DNA from 4 places in the Agrobacterium sp. NPDC058088 genome. Region 4 is predicted to be linked to each of the others. Evidence: predicted binding sites of a transcription regulator. Region 4 holds the regulator's gene; each other region holds the start of a gene.
The links. Region 4 encodes PhoB, which activates phosphate uptake and scavenging genes when phosphate is short. Its sites were predicted from a motif close to TGTCATNNANCTGTCAT; they were not measured.
Positions count from the first base shown of each region.

Region 1: the regulator PhoB is predicted to act here: its motif matches at 1,178-1,194, upstream of ACFVTJ_RS03630 (ceramide glucosyltransferase).
Region 2: the regulator PhoB is predicted to act here: its motif matches at 1,858-1,874, upstream of ACFVTJ_RS08945 (bifunctional 2',3'-cyclic-nucleotide 2'-phosphodiesterase/3'-nucleotidase).
Region 3: the regulator PhoB is predicted to act here: its motif matches at 1,479-1,495, upstream of ACFVTJ_RS02270 (DUF3419 family protein).

Region 1 covers NZ_JBHVSU010000001.1:734,347-737,550, reverse strand. The annotation lists gene ACFVTJ_RS03645 (DUF192 domain-containing protein) at 1-270, shown strand, start outside; gene ACFVTJ_RS03640 (BON domain-containing protein) at 331-579, opposite strand; gene ACFVTJ_RS03635 (DUF982 domain-containing protein) at 794-1,063, shown strand; gene ACFVTJ_RS03630 (ceramide glucosyltransferase) at 1,279-2,421, shown strand; tRNA gene ACFVTJ_RS03625 (tRNA-Pro) at 2,474-2,550, opposite strand; gene ACFVTJ_RS03620 (ETC complex I subunit) at 2,817-3,122, shown strand; tRNA gene ACFVTJ_RS03615 (tRNA-Arg) at 3,172-3,204, shown strand, end outside.
Region 2 covers NZ_JBHVSU010000002.1:738,251-741,454, reverse strand. The annotation lists gene ACFVTJ_RS08960 (DUF4344 domain-containing metallopeptidase) at 1-681, opposite strand, end outside; gene ACFVTJ_RS08955 (DUF1203 domain-containing protein) at 845-1,312, shown strand; gene ACFVTJ_RS08950 (PilZ domain-containing protein) at 1,411-1,746, shown strand; gene ACFVTJ_RS08945 (bifunctional 2',3'-cyclic-nucleotide 2'-phosphodiesterase/3'-nucleotidase) at 1,955-3,204, shown strand, end outside.
Region 3 covers NZ_JBHVSU010000001.1:469,965-473,168, forward strand. The annotation lists gene ACFVTJ_RS02265 (class I SAM-dependent methyltransferase) at 1-188, opposite strand, end outside; gene ACFVTJ_RS02270 (DUF3419 family protein) at 185-1,435, opposite strand; gene ACFVTJ_RS02275 (transglycosylase SLT domain-containing protein) at 1,670-2,743, opposite strand; gene ACFVTJ_RS02280 (LysE family translocator) at 2,880-3,204, opposite strand, start outside.
Region 4 covers NZ_JBHVSU010000002.1:10,361-13,564, reverse strand. The annotation lists gene ACFVTJ_RS05345 (GcrA family cell cycle regulator) at 321-854, shown strand; gene phoB (phosphate regulon transcriptional regulator PhoB) at 1,144-1,827, opposite strand; gene phoU (phosphate signaling complex protein PhoU) at 1,858-2,583, opposite strand; gene pstB (phosphate ABC transporter ATP-binding protein PstB) at 2,680-3,204, opposite strand, start outside.

The DNA.
Region 1 (3,204 bases), on a different contig from region 4:
CCCGAAAGCGGCATGCTGTTCGATTTCGATGAACCACGCCCGGTCGCCATGTGGATGCGCAATACCCTGATACCGCTAGATATGCTGTTCATCGGCAGCGATGGCCGAATCACCCACATCCATGAAAATGCGGTTCCGCATTCGGAAGCGATCATCAGCTCGCGCGGACCGGTAAAATTCGTGCTGGAATTGAATGGTGGCGCCGCGAAACGCTATGGCATCAAGCCGGGCGATATGGTTAGCAGCGCGCAAATCGGCAACCGGAACTGACCTTGCCGCGTTATTGCCTCTGAATGCGCCGGACGAATTTTCGCCCGGCTGACGCAATAATCAGTAAACCGGCTCGATATGGCTCAAAATCCGGCAATTGGAGATCGAAGCGGCAAGATTGATGGCGATATCGATCGCCTCGACCGAATCGGCCGTACCTTCCAGATAAATCACGTCATTTTCGACCATCGCGGAAATACGCGACTTTTCGAGCCCTGATTCGAAGGCCAGAGCCGAAGTGATTGCCTGGCATACGCCAGCCATGCGGTCTCCGAAAAAGCTTTCCTGAATGCCTGATAAATTGAACATATGCGTTCTCCTTCTTATGGACATAACAACGCCTCAAGCGGCGGTTTTGTTCATCTCCGGTTCATCTATTTGTTCATCTTCCATTCATCTTGAAAAATTGGAACCCCCTGGCCGATCACATTTTAGGTGATCGGGAACAATTGCGTGAGGTGGGCATTACGCGCATGGGAGCTTGGAGGGTCTTTAAGGCACACGAAACAGGGAGGAAAATGACATGCTGATTCACAGAACAGAGCCGTGTCACCACGCCTCGTGGATGAAACCGGTGGCTATCCACCTGCCGCTTTCGGCCGCGGTGGAAATCTATAGTCCGCTGGTCGCGCTGGACATGCTGATGTATCGCTGGCCCGAAGAACATGGACCTGAATATGAGGAGGCTCGCAGAAACTGCCTCGATGCCATCGCCGGCAAATGCGACATCGAGATAGCAAGGGAATCGTTTCTCGTTGCAAGCAGCCATGCCCATATCCTGAACGTCCACTAGAACAATTTGACCGTCATGATGATTGGGCCCTTCTTCATGGAGGGCTTTTCTTTGCGTGAGGCTTCCACAGTGCTCTCATGCACGGCGCGCCTCCCTGCCTCTGCCTTCCGATGATGACATGTAACTGTCACTCAAACGTTATAATCCGCAGAGATGAATTCCATGGAATCGATTGGCGGTGGATCGCCAAAAGCGCGGGAGTGGAACTGGCCAGCATGGAAACCGTCTTTGCCCTTTGCGCAATTTTGCTCCTTGCCTTCAATCTTCTCGGCATCGTTCTCGCCGGCTGGCGACTGACGAGACGGGACGCGGAAAACGATCTTGTCCAGAAAAAACCACCGGTCTCACTGGTTGTACCGCTGCGCGGCGTCGAAAACTTCACGCCGCTGACGCTCTCGCGCGCCTTTGAGCTCGACTGGCCGGATTACGAACTGCTGTTCTGCGTTGCGGACGAATTCGATCCCGTTATCGCGGAAGTACGCAAGGCCGCGGCCACGTTTCCTTCGGTCTCCATGCAATTGCTTCTCGGCGACGACCGCGTCAGCGCCAATCCGAAGCTGAACAATTGCGTCAAGGGCTGGCGCGCCGCCAGGCACGAATGGGTGATTCTGGCCGATTCAAACGTGCTGATGCCCAAATCCTACATAACCACCATGATGTCGGCCTGGCGGCAGGATAGTGGGCTGGTCTGCTCACCGCCGCTCGGTTCCCGCCCTGTGGGGTTCTGGGCCAATGTGGAGTGCGCCTTCCTCAATGGGTCGCAGGGACGCTGGCAATATGCTGCCGAAGCAATCGGCATGGGTTTCGCACAGGGCAAATCAATGCTGTGGAACAAGCCGTTCCTGGAGGACCGCGGCGGCATCCGCGCCCTGGCCGCCGAAATCGCCGAGGACGCCGCCTCAACCAAGCTGGTTCGAAACGCCGGCCGCCGGGTGCATCTGGTCTCCGCTCCGTTCGAGCAACCACTCGGCCAGCGCCATGCCGGCGAAATCTGGTCGCGACAGACCCGCTGGGCACGGCTGAGACGCGTTACCTTCCCGCAATATTTCGCACCTGAGATTCTTACCGGCGCGCTTCCGCCGCTTCTTTTCGCGCTTGCTGCTGCCGCGATGACGGATGTGAACCTCATAGCGACGGCCTCCGTCGTTCTCGCCCTGATGTACGGCCCGGAGCTGGCGCTCGCTGCCTTCAATGGCTGGCCGGTATCGCTCCATACGCTGCCGGCCATGATCGCCCGCGACATGATCATGCCCGTCGTATGGACCCGCAGTTGGATTGGCAGCGCGGTGGCATGGCGCGGCAATGTCATGACCATCGGCACGGCAGAGAGCACTCTCGCCGGTCCACCTGCGGAATAAATGTGTTCTTTGGGATAGGGTTACGCCGGAAAGCTGATGTTCAGCTTTAAAATGGTCGGAGTGGAGAGATTCGAACTCCCGACCCTCTGGTCCCAAACCAGATGCGCTACCAGACTGCGCTACACTCCGCCGAGGCGATGGCTGGGGAATACACGGTTCACCCGCAGTCCGCAACAGGGAAATTCATCTTTATTCAGCCGCGCCCCCGACGGGCAAAAGATGACGCCGAAACCGCAGGGTTTGATGAAGCCGTAAGGGGATAATCGTCTTGACTCTCACCTGAAGTCAGTCCATTTCAAATTCGACGTTCCTGACACGATTTGGTTATTCTATTCAGGTACGTGATGAATAATCCGGGGTGTTTCACCCCGCTGTCCAACCGGAGCAGTTTCGACATGTCTGCGAAGATTTACCGCCCTGCAAAAACCGCCATGCAATCCGGCAAGGCGAAGACCAATGTCTGGGTTCTGGAATTCGACGCCGAGGTTCCGCGCAAGATCGATCCGATCATGGGCTACACCTCCAGTTCCGACATGAAGCAGCAGGTCAAGCTGACATTCGAGACGCAGGAACAGGCCGAAGCCTATGCCCAGCGCAAGGGCATCGAATACCGCGTCATCCTGCCGAAGGAAGCAACCCGTAAGGTGGTTTCCTACACCGACAATTTCCGTTTCAACCGCACCCAGCCCTGGACGCACTGAAACACGCCCATTGAAGATTTCTGCCGGAGCATCAATTGCCCGGCATGACGGCCCCTTAGCTCAACTGGATAGAGCAACTGCC
Region 2 (3,204 bases), 730 kb from region 4:
CTTCAGGCCATAGCCGCCGAAGCTGCGACTGATGAGATCGAGAACCTTCGATTCCTTGATCATGATGGCGTAAGGTTCGAGTTCCGGGTCACGCGGCGGTACGTAGCTGACGGAAAATTTCGAGGGTGTCTGGCTGCGGTGAGGCGCGAGGAACTCTTCCCAGGCCGAAGCGACACCCGGATAGGCGGCAACACATTTGTCAAATTCGGCATTGGGGAGACCCATCATTGCGGCCAGATCGCCATAACCATCCTTATCGCGACCAACCATCAGGCAGGCCATGTTGCGATCACGGCTCCTGTCCGGCACCAGCGCGGAAAAAACGGGGGCCTCATGCTCGGGCAAGGTCTCGGCCTCGCGCGCCAGATACCAGCTGTCGGTGGCGTTGACGAGCGCGGTGTCGAGCCATTCCTCATTGGCCTGCAGGATGAGCGTGCCGGCCAGCTGATCGGCCGCAGCCTGGACGCTGGGCGTCTCAGCCGTCCCGAAATCCGAGATCAGCATGCGCGCGCCCTCGTGATAGAGCGAGAAGATCGCGTTGCCGATAACGAAATTGACCGATTGCTGCAGCTGATCGTCGGACAGGCCATCAAGACCGGAGGCAACCTGCGCATCCGCCTCGATCGGAATCGTCAACGAAACAAAAGCCAGCGGAACGGCGGCCAGAAAACGACGCAACATAAAATCAGACCTTCCGGAAACGAGGAGCGCCACTGATTCCCGAAGCTAACGAGTCACGCAATGGGCTGGTTGCATCACCTGTCAAGAATCGGGTGGATAGTGCTCCATTTCGGGATCATAGCTGCAAAGAAGCAACGCCAACCCACCTTGAAGAGGCCCCGCCATGACCGATCTCGTTTTCACTGCAATGCCGGCTAAAGAAGCCGAGGCCTTCCGGGCGGGTTCAGCCGACGCCTATGGCAATCCTCCGGAGAAGGCAATTTCTCCCGGGGGTATGCCATGCCGCCACTGTCTTCACCAGATCGGGGAAGGTGATGGGATGCTGATCCTCGCCTATCGGCCCTTTCCCTCGTTGCAGCCCTATGCGGAAACGGGGCCGGTGTTTCTGCATGCCGACGCCTGTGATCGCTATCCGCAGACGCAAGCCATTCCGCCGATGCTGAACAGCCCCGATTACATCGTGCGCGGTTATGGAGCCGATGACCGCATTGTCTACGGCACCGGCGCAGTGACGGCGACGGGCGAGATCGTGTCGCGCGCGCGGCACCTTCTGGAGCGCGCGGATGTGGCCTATGTGCATGTGCGGTCCGCCCGCAACAATTGTTACCAATGCCGTATCGATACAGCATAAATGCAGCATTGAATAAGTTTTAACCGAACAACTAAACTGGTTTCACACCTTTAAATTCTAAGCTGCGTGTATCGGAACAACATATTTTGAGCAGCAATATGACAAACAACCTTAATATGGCGACACGCAGCGCACCGCGCAGCAAGACGAGAATTTTTGCGACCGTGCATTACTTCAGCCAGTCGACCCGAGGCCGTGTGGTTGATCTTTCCGCCACGGGGATGGCACTAGAACTGGACGGACCTTTCGCTGCCGCCAAGGGCAGCCGGGTCAAGGTACAGAGCGATGATCTGGGCTTCATCGAGGGTGTCGTGCAGTGGCAGCACCAGAACCGGATCGGCTTGCAGCTGAAGCTTTCTACCAACACGCTGGCCCAGCTTTCCTCCTATTTCCGCTTCTTCCACGAAGAAGTGAAACCGACGCTGGCCCGCTGATCCAGAGCACTGGAATGTGCAGAACGAGCTATGCGCATTTTCCAGTGCGGCGGCACCTGTGCCGCACTCTTGCGATAAAAAATTTATCAAACGGTTGAAAACGGGCCGATCTGTCACCGGCCTGTCATTTTGGTGATGGACTCCTCTGCGATTGCTTCTACCCTGTCCGCTTCTCATGACAGACCAAGCTTCATCCGAAGGAGTTCCCATGTCGCCGCTTCTCGCTCTCCACCCCATCACCCGCCGTTCGCTTCTGGGTGGCTTCGCAGCTACCTCGGCATTGGTGATGCTGCACCCTTTTGCTGCGCGTGCGGCGGCCAACCAGGCGCATCTGCGCATCATGGAAACGACTGACATCCATGTTCACGTCTTTCCCTATGACTATTACGCCGACAAACCGAACGACACGATGGGGCTAGCCCGCACCGCCTCGATCATCGACAAGATCCGCGCCGAAGCCGGAAACTCGATGCTTGTCGATAATGGCGACTTCCTGCAGGGCAATCCGCTCGGCGATTATATCGCCTATGAGCGGGGCATGAAGGCCGGCGACAAACATCCTGTCATCAACGCCATGAACGTGCTGGGTTATGATTGCGGCACGCTCGGCAACCACGAATTCAATTACGGTCTCGACTATATGTCGAACACGCTGGCGGGCGCCGGTTTCCCCTATGTCTGCGCCAACCTCACCAAGGGCCAGCTCGCTTCCGACCCGAAAAACGACGAACTATTCTTCAAGCCCTATGTCATTCTGGAAAAGCAGATCCGCGATGGCGGCGGCGTGACCAGCCCGGTCAAGGTCGGCATCATCGGCTTCGTGCCGCCGCAGATCATGATGTGGGATTCCAAAAACCTCGAAGGCAAGGCGCAGACGCGTGACATCGTCGAGGCGGCGAAAGCCTGGGTTCCGGTCATGAAGGAAGAAGGCGCCGATATCATCATCGCTCTTTCCCATTCCGGTATCGACGGCAAGGGCCAGACCGAGCGCATGGAAAACGCCTCGCTGTATCTCGCCGGTGTCGACGGCATCGACGCGATCTTCACCGGCCACCAGCATCTGGTCTTCCCCGGCCCGAAGACCTGGGATGGCATCGAGGGTGCGGATGCGGTCAAGGGCACGCTGATGGGCAAGCCGGCTGTCATGGCCGGTTTCTGGGGCTCGCATATGGGTCTCATCGACCTACTGCTGGAAAAAGACGGAAAGAGCTGGAAGATCGTCGACTTCACCTCAGAAGCCCGGCCGATCTACCACCGCGACGACAGCCGCAAGGTTGTTGCTGACTATACCGACAAGCCGGAGGTTCTCGCCGCCGCCAAGGCCGATCATGAGGCGGCGCTTGCCTATGTTCGACGCCCCGTCGGCAAGACGTCTGCGCCGCTCTATTCCTATTTCGCGCTGGTCGCGGACGATCCATCCGTGCAGATCGTTTCCAACGCCCAGACCTGGTACATCAA
Region 3 (3,204 bases), on a different contig from region 4:
GTGCCGCAGCCGATTTCAAGCAGCGTGCCACCCTTCGGCACATCAAGGCCGGAAATGGTCCGGTCACGGCCGAGAAGGTAATATTTGCGGGTGATATCGTAGATATGCCGCTGGTGGCGATACATGCGGTCCATCAGGGTTGCATGTGCGCTGTCTGCAAGGCCCACATTCTCGCCGACGGTTTTCATGCCATAGCCCTCTGGTAGATATGGAAACCGCCGTAGATGGCGGAGCGGTCCATGGCGTTGAGCTCGTTGGAGCGCTCTTCGAGATAGACCCACTGATTGCGGATGTCAGGCGAAAGCCGGCCTTCGATCACGCTCTTTTCCGCCGCCGTGCGGAAGATGACACGCGCGCCGGGTGCGGCGGTGCGGCTGATCTGAGACCACAATTCGTTGAGCTGCACATCCGTCATCCAGTCCTGCGCGTCGAGCAGGATATAGCGGTCGACACCACTTGCCGGCTTGCGGGAGAGAAGCTCGGTATAGGTGGCGTGATGGACGGCGACGCGGGCGGTGTTGTTACGGATCGTCTCGTAATATTCCGGTTTGAGATAGGCGGGCAGGGCACCCTCGTGCGGCTCGGGATAACGGCGCGCGAAGGCCTGCCAGGCGAAATAATTGTCACGCAGCGGAAAGTTGCAGGCGAGCTTTTCCAGCCTCTCCCTCAGCACCGAGGCAACCGTACCGTCGCTGGAAAGGCTTGCCAGCTCGTCATATTGGCGCGGCGGAATGCCGAGACCGAAAAGCGAGCTTTTGCGCTTCGTCAGCCAGCGCACGACGGGCTTGTCGAACAGCGGCGCGACCTTGCTGTCGAAGAACTGGCGCTGTTCGTCCAGCGTGCGAGTCTTGGCCATTTCGGTGAGCTTCACGCCGTGCAGCCGGGCCATGAGGTGGCCGGCGCCGATGAAGCGGCCGAGCAGGCCGGTACGATAAATGTTCCTGTCGAACACCGAAATGCGGCGGCGGCCGGAAAGGGTGCGCTTCGACCAGTATGCCTTGGTCGTGGCATCCAGATGCTCGGCGATGAAACGGTCATAACCGACGCTGTTGCTGCGAGTGCCGGCGCGGCCGAATTGACGCACTACATCCTGATAGGCGGGCAGATGGCTGAAGGCGGCGAGCTTCAGCTTGTTCAGTGCGATGTGGTGCGGGTTGAGGTCCACCACATCGATGCTGGCCGGATTGCGCGAGAGATAAGCCAGCATGTTGCAGCCACCGGAGCCGATGGTGACGATGCGGTGACCTTCGCCAAGCTCCATCGCTTCCATGTCGATCTCGGGGTCTTCCCAGATCTGCGGATAGACGAGGCCGGAAAAGAGGACGCCGAAGAACCGCTCGGACAGGCCGCTTTTGGAGAGTGCCTTGTGCTGGAGCAATGCGGACTTCAGTTTTGTGTTTTTGCTGAAGCCGGTCTTGGGTGCCGCACTCGTCATATGTTCACCTCTCAGTCGATTGAGAGGCGTCTACAGCCGTGACGCTACAGTTTGATGACACGGACTGGCGACGTTCAATGTTTCGATTGCATTGAGCAACGGCCTCAAAACAATACTCCACGGCGCAGACGCGCCATGGTTGGGTGCAGAGTTAAGCCCAGCGTGATGGAGGGTGGTTTTTCAATTCTGGCGCGAGGCCGGAATGCTGCTTGGAAGCACTCGGCGGTCTTGCAGCTATTTCCGCAGAACGTGCAGCATGCCCTTGCGTTTTGCGTCGTAATAATAGCCGCGCGCATAAAGACGGACTGCATTGTCGCGGTTGTTATCGGCGACAAGCCATGCGCCGCGCAAGTATTTCACGGCATATTTGAGGTTCGTTTCCGCATCGAACAGGCCGGAGGCCGGGCCATCGAAGCCCATGGAACGGGCCGTGGCGTGCTTGATCTGCATCAGGCCGAAATGGCCGCCATTATAGGCGCCAGGATTGTATTTGCTTTCGCGCTGCACCACACGGTGAACCAGATCTTCCGGCACATCATACATGGTCGCGTATTTGGTAATAAGGCCGCTCAGCTTTTCGCGTCCCGCGGGTGCGGGTCTCAGCGGTGCCGTCAATGATTCGTTCTGGCGGATGGCGGCAAGAGCAGCATTGGTCGGGCCAGCGGCATAAGCGAGAACCGTGCTGTCCGGTTTCGGCAGCGGAATGACTTTGCGTTCCGCCGTCAACTCGGTGCCGATGGAGGGCGAGCCGGGTGGTGGCGGTGCGGCCGGGAAGCTGCCCTTGACCGCTGCCACCTGCGGCAGATCGGCGGCGGTATTATGCATGGCCGGTTTTACCGCCGCATTTGCCGTTTCAATGGCTGCTACCGCCGGCGTGGCGTGTGTCGGTGCAAGCGCCGCGGCTGTGGTCGGTGCGGCTGTCGTTGCTGCGGCTCCAGCCACCTCGGTCGCCTGCATCTGCGCGGCAATGGCGGCGGCGGCTGCAATTTCAGAGGCAGGCGGCAGCGCCACGCGTCCGCCCTTGACGGCGACGGCAGTGGGAAGTGTTGCTGCTTGAGAAGAGGATGCGGCTTCGGTGGCCTGAACTGCCGATGCAGCCGGTGTGGCGCCAGCCACGGCTTCAGCCGTTGCGGGCTGCGGGGATGTTTGGCCCGGGGCGGTGGGGGTGACCGCTGCAATTTTCGGCCCGTTCGGCCCTTCTTTCGCGGCGTACTCAACGCTGGTGCATGCGCTCAATGCCAGTGCCAGACCCACGGTGGAAGACAGAAGAAGTGCACTTCTTCCGCGGAATTTGCCCGAATTTCGCATGTTGCCGCCTTCGTTATGCCTGTCTCTCGATACCCCCGCGTCAAGCGAAGCAGGCAGTGTCCCGTCGCGCTTTCATTAACCTATTGTAAGGAAAGCGGCAAGCGGGGACGTGGCACCCCTGCTTTCAGGCAGATTTTCAGGCGGCGATCCGCCTGTATCCGGCACTGACGGCACGGCCGGAAATGAAGTGGGTTCGGTATTTCGGCCGGATTTTTTTATCGCCGGACATGCGGCGTACCAGCGCAAGCGTCGGGGCGGCGAACGTGGCCTGCGCAGCCAGAATCACACATGCCAGAACCAGGATAGCGGCCTGCGCCATGGCGAAAGTTTCAACCGCATTGCCCGATGTGGAAACGAATTGCGGCAGCAGCGCCAGGAAGAAAGCGAAATAGCGCGGGCGCAAGGCGGCAATGGCGTAACAATCTCGGAAGATGCCGCTCCAGGATTTACCCGGCAGATTG
Region 4 (3,204 bases):
GTCACTTCGCCTGCCGATGTCAACAAAAGTCCGTATTTCCTAGGCTTATCAAGCCCTAGTAGGTGGCGGCTCGGCAGACCCCAGGTGTTGCCTTTCTGACTCTACTCGCCAGCAAGTTGGGGAAAACCGGAAAATCGATTCGAGATGATTCCCGTGACTCTTGCCACGGAGTCTGCGTGGCACTAGGTTAATCGCTAATTACTAGACTGCATTGCGGCGGAACTAGTCACCAAAAATCAGGCAGAAACCACACTCGCGGCACATCCCGCGAGACGGAGAGGGATTCTGCCGAAAATACACGCGAAAAGCGGAGAAGCGGCATGAACTGGACAGACGAACGGGTCGAGAAACTCAAGAAATTGTGGTCCGAAGGGCTTAGCGCCAGCCAGATAGCAGCACAGCTGGGCGGTGTCAGCCGCAATGCCGTCATCGGCAAGGTCCACCGTCTTAACCTGCCGGGACGCGTCAAGGCTGGCGGTCCGGTCACTTCGGCGCGTTCCGCTCCCAAGCGTGCCGCGGCCCCCGCTCCACGCGCGACGAATTTCGTGGGCCGCGTCGGCACCGCGCCTGCTCGGGTTCTGACGCGTTCTAACGCAGCAACGGCTCTTCAGGAAGATATCGGCATCGAGACTGCGGAAGTCCTCGATTACGTTCCGTCCAGAAACGTTGTCACCCCGATTTCCCGTCGCCTGACGCTGACGGAACTCACCGAGCGCACCTGCAAGTGGCCGGTTGGCGATCCCTTGAAAGACGATTTCCATTTCTGCGGTTGTGAAGCGCTGGAATCTTCGCCCTATTGCAAGTTCCATGCGAAGCTCGCCTACCAGCCGGTCAGCGAGCGCCGTAAGGCTTGAGTGTTGCGGCACGCATTTGACACTCAAAAACTACGGGCCTTCGGGCCCGTTTTTTTGTGACACGTACGACGCTTCCCGGACGGCTATAGCAGAACACCAAGGCCTATTCATCGTCGTCGGGTTTCGCCCTTCAATCCGGATTTCGGTGGGCTCTCAACCGCTCGTCAAGCAGATGAAAGTATCGTGCTTGCGGAAGGTTCAAAATGAAAAAGCCCGACACCATCCCGGTTTCGGGCCTTTTCATTTTGGCGGAACGTCATGCTGAGGGGAACCGTCAGTTCGGTTCCGATCAGGCTTCCATCGAATATCCGGCACCGCGCACGGTGCGGATGACGTCCTGCATATGGGAAAAATTGAGCGCCTTACGCAGGCGTCCGACATGCACGTCGACGGTACGCTCATCGACGTAGATATCATGGCCCCAGACGCCATCCAGCAACTGCGAGCGGGAGAACACCCGGCCCGGAGAAGTCATCAGGAACTCCAGCAGGCGGAATTCCGTCGGGCCGAGACGCACTTCGCGGCTTTTGCGGTGAACGCGATGGGTCTCGCGATCCAGTTCTATATCGCCACATTTCAGCACCGAAGACAGAACCTCGGGGCGCGCCCGGCGCAGCATGGCCTTGACGCGGGCCATGAGTTCCGGCGTCGAGAACGGCTTGACGACATAATCGTCGGCGCCGGTGGCAAGGCCACGAACGCGCTCGCTCTCTTCGCCACGCGCCGTCAGCATGATGATGGGCAGACGTTCGGTTTCCGGCCGCATTCGGAGCCGCCGGCACAACTCGATGCCGGAAACGCCAGGCAGCATCCAGTCCAGGATGAGAAGATCCGGAATACGCTCCTGCAGCCTGATTTCCGCCTCATCGCCACGGGGTATCGTGTCGACGTCGTATCCCTCAGCCTCGAGATTGTAACGAAGCAGGACGCTCAGAGCTTCCTCATCTTCCACAACTGCAATCTTGGGCACCATATACTAACTCCGCAAGCCGCTGCTTGTCTGTTACTCGGTAACCGAACCGAGCGTGTTGGAACTGTCGTCCTTCGGACGTTCGCCTTCCGGCTGGCTGCCGGTGGTCATGTAATAGATCGTCTCGGCGATATTGGTGGCGTGGTCGCCGATACGCTCGATGTTCTTGGCGCAGAACAGAAGATGCGTGCAGGTGGTGATGTTGCGCGGATCTTCCATCATGTAGGTCAGAAGCTCACGGAAGAGCGACGTATACATGGCGTCGATTTCCTCGTCGCGCTCGCGGATGGCATTGGCCTTCTCCGCCGAACGTGTCGAATAGACGTCGAGGACTTCCTTGAGCTGTACCAGCGCCAACTCCGACAGGTGCTCTATGCCGCGGGCGAGCTTGCGCGGCACGCCCGTTCCGGCAACCGCGATGACACGCTTGGCAGTGTTCTTACCGAGGTCGCCAACACGTTCGAGGTCCGCTGCAATACGCAGCGTGCCGATGATCTCGCGAAGGTCTGCCGCCATCGGCTGGCGCCTGGCGATGGTGACGATGGCCTTGTCGCCGATCTCGCGCTCGGAATGGTCGAGGATCGCGTCGTCGGAAATGACCTTCTGGGCGAGTGCGGCGTCGGAGTTGACGAGCGCACGCACGGCGTCGGCACACATCTGTTCCGCGAGACCGCCCATTTCGGCGATACGACGCGTGAGGAATTTCAGTTCGTCGTCATAGGCCGACAGAATATGCGAATGGGTCGTTGTCTGTGTCATGGTCTAGTCCTCCGGCTTGGCCTGCATGCACGTACCCCGAAGCGGGCACGGCAGAGGCACCAGTCTTGTTCGGTTTCGATAAAACGCCGGCCGGGATCAGCCGAAGCGGCCCATGATGTAGTCCTGCGTGCGCTGGTCGTCCGGATTGGTGAACATCTTGTCGGTTTCGTTTTCTTCGACAAGGTGACCAAGGTGGAACATAGCCGTGCGCTGGGAAACACGCGCCGCCTGCTGCATGGAGTGCGTGACGATAACGATCGTGTAGTTGGTACGCAGCTCGTGGATCAGTTCCTCGACCTTTGCAGTCGCGATCGGGTCGAGCGCCGAGCAGGGCTCGTCCATCAGAATAACTTCCGGGCTGACGGCAACGGCGCGGGCAATGCACAAGCGCTGCTGCTGGCCACCGGAAAGACCCGTGCCGGATTCCTGCAGGCGGTCCTTCACCTCGTTCCAGAGACCGGCCTTCTGCAGGCTGTGCTCGACGATCTGATCCATATCCGCCTTGTTGCGGGCGAGACCGTGGATGCGCGGACCGTAGGAAATGTTTTCATAGATCGACTTCGGGAAGGGGTTCGGCTTCTGGAACACCATGCCGACACGGGCGCGCAGTTCAACGACATC